Regions from separate parts of the Sporosarcina sp. FSL W7-1349 genome, predicted to be linked through region 1. Evidence: a T-box and tRNA genes for the amino acid it is inferred to sense, from the RefSeq annotation. Region 1 holds a T-box; the other holds one or more tRNA genes.

Region 1 (3,963 bases):
TTTTTCACCCGAACCGGATGATTTCCAAGTAACCGTTTTCAAGGTGCGCTATGCTACAAAGTTTCTGACATTGGAGCATCGTGACCTGTTAGGCGCATTGCTTTCTGTCGGACTCGACCGTTCCAAATTCGGTGATATTCGGCTAAATCAGGAAGAAGTCCAATTTTCCATCGCAAATGAAATTAAAGACTATATCGTAGTCAATTTGACATCCGTCGGAAAGGCGAAAGTGACAGTGGAGGAAGTGCCGGAAGCGGGGGACTGGATCATGGCTGCCGAAACTTGGAAGGAATCGACCTACACGGTCAGTTCGCTCCGGTTGGACGTGGTCGTGGCCGCCTTGACGAAAGCTTCTCGCCAAAAAGCGGCTGCCCTTATCCAAGGGGAACGTGTGAAAGTGAATTGGGCTGTGCGTGATCAGCCTTCCTTCGAGTTGCAGGAATCGGACATGCTTTCCATTAGAGGGGCCGGCCGTTTCAAAGTATCCGCTATTGAGGGCAGGACGAGGAAAGATAAGATTCGGCTGGTGATGGGCAAGCTGGAATAGTTTTCAGATAATAGGGCGAAATATGCTGTTTTCTCTACCGGCCACCATGTATAATGAAAAAAGGATTACAATAAGGGGAGATGCTTGGATGGCGCTTACACCGCTTGATATACATAATAAAGAATTCGGTCGCGGTTTCCGCGGCTATGATGAAGATGAAGTGAATGAGTTCCTGGAGCAGTTGGTGAAGGACTATGAGAATATTCTTGATGAAAATAGACAGTTGAAAGAGAAATTGAAACAATCGCAGGAGCAGATCTCCCATTTCAACTCCATTGAAGAGACATTGCAAAAGTCGATTTTGATTGCACAGGAAGCAGCGGAAGACGTCCGCCGCAACTCGATGAAGGAATCGAAATTGATTGTCAAAGAAGCGGAAAAGAATGCGGACCGGATCATCAATGAAGCCCTGTCACGTGCCCGTAAGATCTCGGTCGAAGTCGAAGACCTGAAAAAGCAATCGAAAGTATTCCGGAACCGCTTCAAGATGCTGATCGAAGCACAATTGGATCTAATTAAAGCGGACGACTGGGACCGGCTCCTCGAATATGAAATGGACACGGAGCGGCTTGAAGTTGCAGCCGATCAGGAAAACTGACTCATCTGAATCCAGCGGAGCTGAATTCGGATAAAGCCTCCTGACCAATTACGACAAAGCGTAATTGAATGCTTGACTGAATCGGTTTCCAACCATATAATTATTTGCATATATTCACAATAGGCGTTGAAAGAGAAAGTATTTTCCGAATTTAGGTACAGCGAGCCGGGGGCGGTGGGAGCCCGGTCCATAGATTGGAAATGAAAATCACTCTAGAGCTGGATGGCGGAATTGCAGTACGTCTTCCCGGAAACACCCCGTTATGGTGTCTGAGTGGCAGCAGGATTTATCTGCTGCAAGTAGGGTGGTAACGCGAGAATTAGGCCTCGTCCCTTTTATAGGGGCGGGGTTTTTGTGTTTTTATTCGACGATGGATAGCGATTTGACTATGTTAAGGAGGAATTATGAATGGATTACAAGGATACACTGCTCATGCCGAAAACGGATTTCCCGATGCGTGGGAATTTGCCGAACAATGAGCCGAAAATGCAGGAAAAATGGGAAGAGATGGACATCTATAAAAAGGTGCAGGAGCGGACAGAAGGCCGACCGTTTTTCGTCCTGCATGATGGCCCTCCATATGCGAACGGTGATTTGCATATGGGGCATGCCTTGAACAAAGTGTTGAAAGATATGATTGTCCGTCATAAGTCGATGACCGGTTTCCATGCGCCTTATGTGCCGGGCTGGGATACACACGGTCTGCCGATCGAGCAGGCGCTCGTCAACAAAGGCGTCAAACGGAAAGAGCATTCTGTGGCGGAGTTCCGTAAAATGTGTGAGGACTATGCGTATAGCCAAATCGATAGCCAACGGTCTCAATTCAAGCGGATCGGTGTCCGTGGTGACTGGGAAAATCCGTACATCACTTTGAAACCGGCGTTTGAAGCACGTCAAATCCAAGTGTTCGGCGATATGGCGAAAAAAGGATATATCTACAAAGGGCTCAAGCCGGTATATTGGTCGCCATCGAGTGAGTCGGCGTTGGCTGAGGCAGAAATTGAATACAAGGACAAGAAATCGCCATCCATTTACGTCAGCTTCCCGGTGAAAGACGGACGGGGCGTTCTGGACACTGATGTGGAATTCATGATCTGGACGACGACACCTTGGACGATTCCGGCGAACCTCGGGATTTCGGTTCACCCGGATTTCCAATACGCTATCGTCAAAGTGAAAGACCGGAAGTTTTTAATTGCCAAAGAATTGCTTGAAATGGTAGCTAAGGAAATCGGTTGGGAAGAGTATTCCGTGGAACGTGAGCTAAAAGGGTCGGAATTGGATCGTATCGTGGCGAAGCATCCGATTTATGACCGGGATTCCCTTGTCATGCTCGGGGAGCACGTCACGTTGGAAGCAGGGACCGGCTGTGTCCATACGGCGCCAGGCCACGGGGAAGACGACTTTTATGTATCCAAAGCATATGGAATCGACGCCCTTTCTCCGATCGATGACCGCGGTGTCATGACGGCGGAAGCTCCAGGATTTGAAGGATTATTCTATGACGATGCGAATAAAGCCGTCACGGAAGCGCTGGATAAAGCGGGCGCTCTTCAGCATTTATCCTTCATTACCCATTCGTATCCACATGACTGGCGGACGAAAAAACCGGTCATCTTCCGTGCGACTGCCCAATGGTTCGCTTCGATTGAATCGTTCCGGGATGAATTGCTGGAAGCAATCCGCAATACGAAGTTCACGCCTTCTTGGGGCGAGACACGCCTGTATAACATGGTTCGTGACCGGGGCGACTGGTGTATTTCACGACAACGGGTATGGGGTGTGCCAATTCCTGTATTTTACGCGGAAAACGGAGAATCGATCATTACTGATGAAACGATTGAACATGTTTCCAACCTGTTCCGTGAACATGGGTCGAATATTTGGTTTGAACGCGAGGCGAAAGATCTATTGCCGGAAGGGTTCAAGCATGAAGGAAGCCCGAATGGCCAATTCACGAAAGAAACGGATATCATGGACGTTTGGTTCGACTCAGGCTCCACTCACCAAGGCGTTCTTGTCGAACGGGACGATCTTGTCTATCCGGCTGACTTGTATTTGGAAGGGTCCGACCAATATCGTGGCTGGTTCAACTCCTCTCTTACAACAAGTGTCGCCATCAACGGGCATGCCCCGTACAAAGGCTTGCTAAGCCATGGCTTCACATTGGACGGCGAAGGGCGGAAGATGAGTAAATCACTCGGAAACGTCATCGTGCCTGCGAAAGTTATGAACCAACTGGGCGCTGACATCTTGCGTCTATGGGTATCGTCGGTCGATTATACGGCGGATGTCCGGGTTTCCGACTCCAACTTCAAACAGGTGTCCGAAGTATACCGGAAAATCCGGAATACGCTTCGCTTCCTGCACGGCAATACGTCGGACTTCAATCCGTCTACAGACGGCATTGCTTTCGCTGATTTGCGCCCTGTGGATCAATACGTCTACATTCGCTTGCAAGACTTGATCCAAGAGGTCCGGGAGGCGTATGACCGTTATGAATTTGCAGGTGTATACCATGCAGTGAACAATTTCTGTACTGGTGAGCTTAGTTCATTCTATCTCGATATCGCGAAAGATGTCGTATATATCGAAGGGGCGGATCATCCGCACCGCCGTGCAATGCAGACCGTCATGTACGAATCCCTCATGGCGTTGCTGAAATTGCTTGCACCGATCTTACCGCACACTGCGGATGAGATGTGGTGCTACCTCGAGCATGTGAAAGAGGAAAGTGTCCAATTGACGGATATGCCGGAAGCGCAAGATTTTGGAGAAAAGGCGGCACAACTTCGCGAGCGCTTCTCGACATTGATGT
Region 2 (3,963 bases), on a different contig from region 1:
AGGACAAGTCTGGTGACGATGGCGAAGAGGTCACACCCGTTCCCATACCGAACACGGAAGTTAAGCTCTTCAGCGCCGATGGTAGTCGGGGGCTTCCCCCTGTGAGAGTAGGACGTCGCTAGGCTTGTAAGGTTCATTACATAGTACAATGCGAAGCTTATCGCACTCCCGTTAAAATTGGGAGAAGCGAGCAGAGCAAGGAAGCGATTGAGCAAGGAAAGGAGCGTACTATCGTACGTGACTGACCAAGCGAATGAAGCTGACGCAGCAATGCGAAGCTTATCGCAATTTTAACTTGGAGGATTAGCTCAGCTGGGAGAGCACCTGCCTTACAAGCAGGGGGTCGGCGGTTCGAACCCGTCATCCTCCACCATATGATTTATTGATTTGCCGGTGTAGCTCAATTGGTAGAGCAACTGACTTGTAATCAGTAGGTTGAGGGTTCAAGTCCTTTCGCCGGCACCACTTTTCGAGCCATTAGCTCAGTTGGTAGAGCATCTGACTTTTAATCAGAGGGTCGCAGGTTCGAATCCTGCATGGCTCACCATTTTAATTTCATACGCGGGTGTGGTGGAACTGGCAGACACGCTAGACTTAGGATCTAGTGCCGCAAGGCGTGGGGGTTCGACTCCCTTCACCCGCACTTTCAATGCGGAAGTAGTTCAGTGGTAGAATACGACCTTGCCAAGGTCGGGGTCGCGGGTTCGAATCCCGTCTTCCGCTCCAGATTTTGCCGGGGTGGCGGAACTGGCAGACGCACAGGACTTAAAATCCTGCGGTAGGTGACTACCGTACCGGTTCGATTCCGGTTCTCGGCACCAGTTATATCAAGTGCGCCCGTAGCTCAATTGGATAGAGCGTCTGACTACGGATCAGAAGGTTATGGGTTCGACTCCTGTCGGGCGCGCCAACAACACATAGTACGGGAAGTAGCTCAGCTTGGTAGAGCACTTGGTTTGGGACCAAGGGGTCGCAGGTTCGAATCCTGTCTTCCCGACCATTTTCTGGGGCCTTAGCTCAGCTGGGAGAGCGCCTGCCTTGCACGCAGGAGGTCAGCGGTTCGATCCCGCTAGGCTCCACCAACAATTTCAATAAAGATCCTGGCGGCGTAGCTCAGCTGGCTAGAGCGTACGGTTCATACCCGTAAGGTCGGGGGTTCGATCCCCTCTGCCGCCATCTTAAGGACCTTTAGCTCAGTTGGTTAGAGCAGACGGCTCATAACCGTCCGGTCGCAGGTTCGAGTCCTGCAAGGTCCACCAGAATTTATTACTACTATACGGAGGAATACCCAAGCCTGGCTGAAGGGATCGGTCTTGAAAACCGACAGGGGTGTTAAAGCCCGCGGGGGTTCGAATCCCTCTTCCTCCGCCATTTTTACTAAAATGGTGTACCTGAAAAAAAGAGTTTCTTAATTCCCAAAGTTGTTGTATACTTATTAGTGTCGGCAACGAAGCGTAAGGCGTACCTTATGCGAAATGTGTTAAAGTCATTATGACTAATGAATATTATTATCGCGGGGTGGAGCAAATCGCATTACGAAGAATGTGATTAACACCGACAGCGGAGCGTAAGGTGTCCCTTATGCGAAATGCGTTGAAGTCATTATAACTAATGAATATTATTATCGCGGGGTGGAGCAGTGGTAGCTCGTCGGGCTCATAACCCGAAGGTCGCAGGTTCAAATCCTGCCCCCGCAACCAAATGGTCCCGTGGTGTAGCGGTTAACATGCCTGCCTGTCACGCAGGAGATCGCCGGTTCGATCCCGGTCGGGACCGCCATTCTTTTCAAAGGTTATACATAAGGTTTGAAAAGCATCGAAAACGCTTCTTCAATCAAATCTGTGGCTCAGTAGCTCAGTCGGTAGAGCAAAGGACTGAAAATCCTTGTGTCGGCGGTTCGATTCCGTCCTGAGCCACCTTCTACGCGGGTGTAGTTTAGTGGTAAAACCTCAGCCTTCCAAGCTGATGATGAGGGTTCGATTCCCTTCACCCGCTCCAATGGGCCTATAGCTCAGCTGGTTAGAGCGCACGCCTGATAAGCGTGAGGTCGGTGGTTCGAGTCCACTTAGGCCCACCATTCCGCAGTAGCTCAGTGGTAGAGCAATCGGCTGTTAACCGATCGGTCGTAGGTTCGAATCCTACCTGCGGAGCCATATAATGGGGAAGTACTCAAGAGGCTCAAGAGGTGCCCCTGCTAAGGGCATAGGTCGCGAAAGCGGCGCGAGGGTTCGAATCCCTCCTTCTCCGCCATATGTTTGGCCCCTTGGTCAAGCGGTTAAGACACCGCCCTTTCACGGCGGTAACACGGGTTCGAATCCCGTAGGGGTCATAATGAAAAAGCGAGAGAATCCTATTTTTGTAGGGTTCTCTCGCTTTTTTTATTACTTTGCTTAGATTGTGTATCAGCGTCTCACTTCGAGCCTCTAATGCTCGAAGTGGGATGCGAGTCAGTCCTCCGTTGCCAATCGAACAGCCAAGGGTTCGTTTGGCTTTAATTCATCTTTGCGGAAATTAAGGCATCCTCAGGATGCGGCGAAGCCAGGCTTTTCAAAACGGCTCCGTTTCCAAAGCCTACCGCAACTGTTGTTTGTCGGGCAGCTGCTCTGTACTTTAGGTTCTTTTGAATTCGTAACATAGGATTCTTCCATGATACAAGATGCCCTTGTTACTTCTTTCGATCATTTACATAACTGTCTTTTTCATGATACGGGATATTTCCCAATGGGGATTCGAGGTTTTCCGCATCTAATCGTTCTTCATATTCTTGTGCTTCCTCGGTCCGGATGAATCCACGTTCTTTTCCGCTCATATCCGTGCCCGTGAACTCTTCTATCTCTTCTGCTGCTCCATTTTGGAGACCGGCATCATATAGCGAGTTGTAGTCATCATAATCCCCTGTAAAATCAGATGGAGTCTCTGAAGTGCCGAACGTCGCGATTTCTGCAAAACTGTCCTTCCCGTCCCTTGATCTTCTTTTGTCAGCAAAGGTGTTCGGATTGGCCATGACGAGGACGTCTTCCTCTGAAGGCCGGTCGCTCGGTACATCTCTTTCCCTTTCTGGAACATGGTCGATGCAAAACGTCGTATATGGAAGGGCCTCCAGCCTTTCGATATCAATTTCCCTCTGACATACTTCGCATTTGCCGTAAGAGCCGTCCTCCAATGCTTGTAAAGCCTGCTCCACTTTGCCGAGTTCTCCCTCCGCATGAATATTGAGTGCCAGGTCCTTTTCTCTTTCAAACAGTTCAGTGCCCATATCACCTGGATGGTTATCATACATGGAGAGCTCTCCGACTTCATCCCGGGGGCTATCCTTAAGATCCGTTTCTCGTTCTGTCTTTCGTAATTCACGCTTCATCATAAGCAGCTCTTGTTTCAACTTCTGCTTTTGTTGATCGGTCAACATAGAGGTCACGTCCTTTTTGGTTATTTCTATAGCATGCTCAATTTTGAATTGATTCATGAATTCAGTGGAGTTCATTCTTTTTAATTCCCTTTCGAAGGCATCGTTTAAACCTACATGCCAAAAAGCCGCACCCGTCATTATATGAAGGGTACGGCTTTTAAGTCCCAGATGCTTGTCCGATGGCGCAGCAGGGACTCCTGGGCTGTTTAGGCCAGCTTACAGTAAATGTCCAATTAGGATTCCGATACCGAGCAGCGTGGCAAACAAAGTGTTGGTCACTGCCGTGTTTTTCATAGCCGGCATCATCTGGATTGGTAACCGATTTTTTCGAAATTCCGAAATGGCGGAAGCCGGCTTTTTCACTGCCAAAAAGATCAGCAACGCCCAAGGGGTCAAGTGACCGAAAAGGACAAGTGCCAAAATCCAGATATACGAAAGGATGAAAAACGACATCAATATCGTGATTGCTTTGGATCGGCCAACTAAGATGGCGAGTGTTCTCCTTCCGCCTTCCTTATCGCTCTCCAAGTCCCGGATATTATTGGCTAGCATGATCC

What was found. The T-box of region 1 lies ahead of ileS (isoleucine--tRNA ligase). A T-box ahead of a tRNA ligase gene usually reads a tRNA of that ligase, here a tRNA-Ile.
Region 2: it encodes a tRNA-Ile, which carries the amino acid that the T-box ahead of ileS (isoleucine--tRNA ligase) is inferred to sense. The anticodon was not compared.

The regions. Positions count from the first base shown of each region.
Region 1 covers NZ_JBBOOK010000001.1:1,527,852-1,531,814, reverse strand. The annotation lists gene MKY41_RS07600 (YlmH family RNA-binding protein) at 1-547, shown strand, start outside; gene MKY41_RS07595 (DivIVA domain-containing protein) at 636-1,145, shown strand; T-box leader at 1,263-1,482, shown strand; gene ileS (isoleucine--tRNA ligase) at 1,554-3,963, shown strand, end outside.
Region 2 covers NZ_JBBOOK010000003.1:290,456-294,418, forward strand. The annotation lists rRNA gene rrf (5S ribosomal RNA) at 9-124, shown strand; tRNA gene MKY41_RS19925 (tRNA-Val) at 298-373, shown strand; tRNA gene MKY41_RS19930 (tRNA-Thr) at 390-465, shown strand; tRNA gene MKY41_RS19935 (tRNA-Lys) at 472-547, shown strand; tRNA gene MKY41_RS19940 (tRNA-Leu) at 562-643, shown strand; tRNA gene MKY41_RS19945 (tRNA-Gly) at 652-726, shown strand; tRNA gene MKY41_RS19950 (tRNA-Leu) at 733-821, shown strand; tRNA gene MKY41_RS19955 (tRNA-Arg) at 834-910, shown strand; tRNA gene MKY41_RS19960 (tRNA-Pro) at 924-1,000, shown strand; tRNA gene MKY41_RS19965 (tRNA-Ala) at 1,007-1,082, shown strand; tRNA gene MKY41_RS19970 (tRNA-Met) at 1,103-1,176, shown strand; tRNA gene MKY41_RS19975 (tRNA-Ile) at 1,183-1,259, shown strand; tRNA gene MKY41_RS19980 (tRNA-Ser) at 1,279-1,371, shown strand; tRNA gene MKY41_RS19985 (tRNA-Met) at 1,626-1,700, shown strand; tRNA gene MKY41_RS19990 (tRNA-Asp) at 1,704-1,779, shown strand; tRNA gene MKY41_RS19995 (tRNA-Phe) at 1,844-1,916, shown strand; tRNA gene MKY41_RS20000 (tRNA-Gly) at 1,925-1,998, shown strand; tRNA gene MKY41_RS20005 (tRNA-Ile) at 2,001-2,077, shown strand; tRNA gene MKY41_RS20010 (tRNA-Asn) at 2,079-2,153, shown strand; tRNA gene MKY41_RS20015 (tRNA-Ser) at 2,160-2,250, shown strand; tRNA gene MKY41_RS20020 (tRNA-Glu) at 2,258-2,329, shown strand; gene MKY41_RS20025 (TraR/DksA C4-type zinc finger protein) at 2,666-3,406, opposite strand; gene MKY41_RS20030 (1,4-dihydroxy-2-naphthoate polyprenyltransferase) at 3,623-3,963, opposite strand, start outside.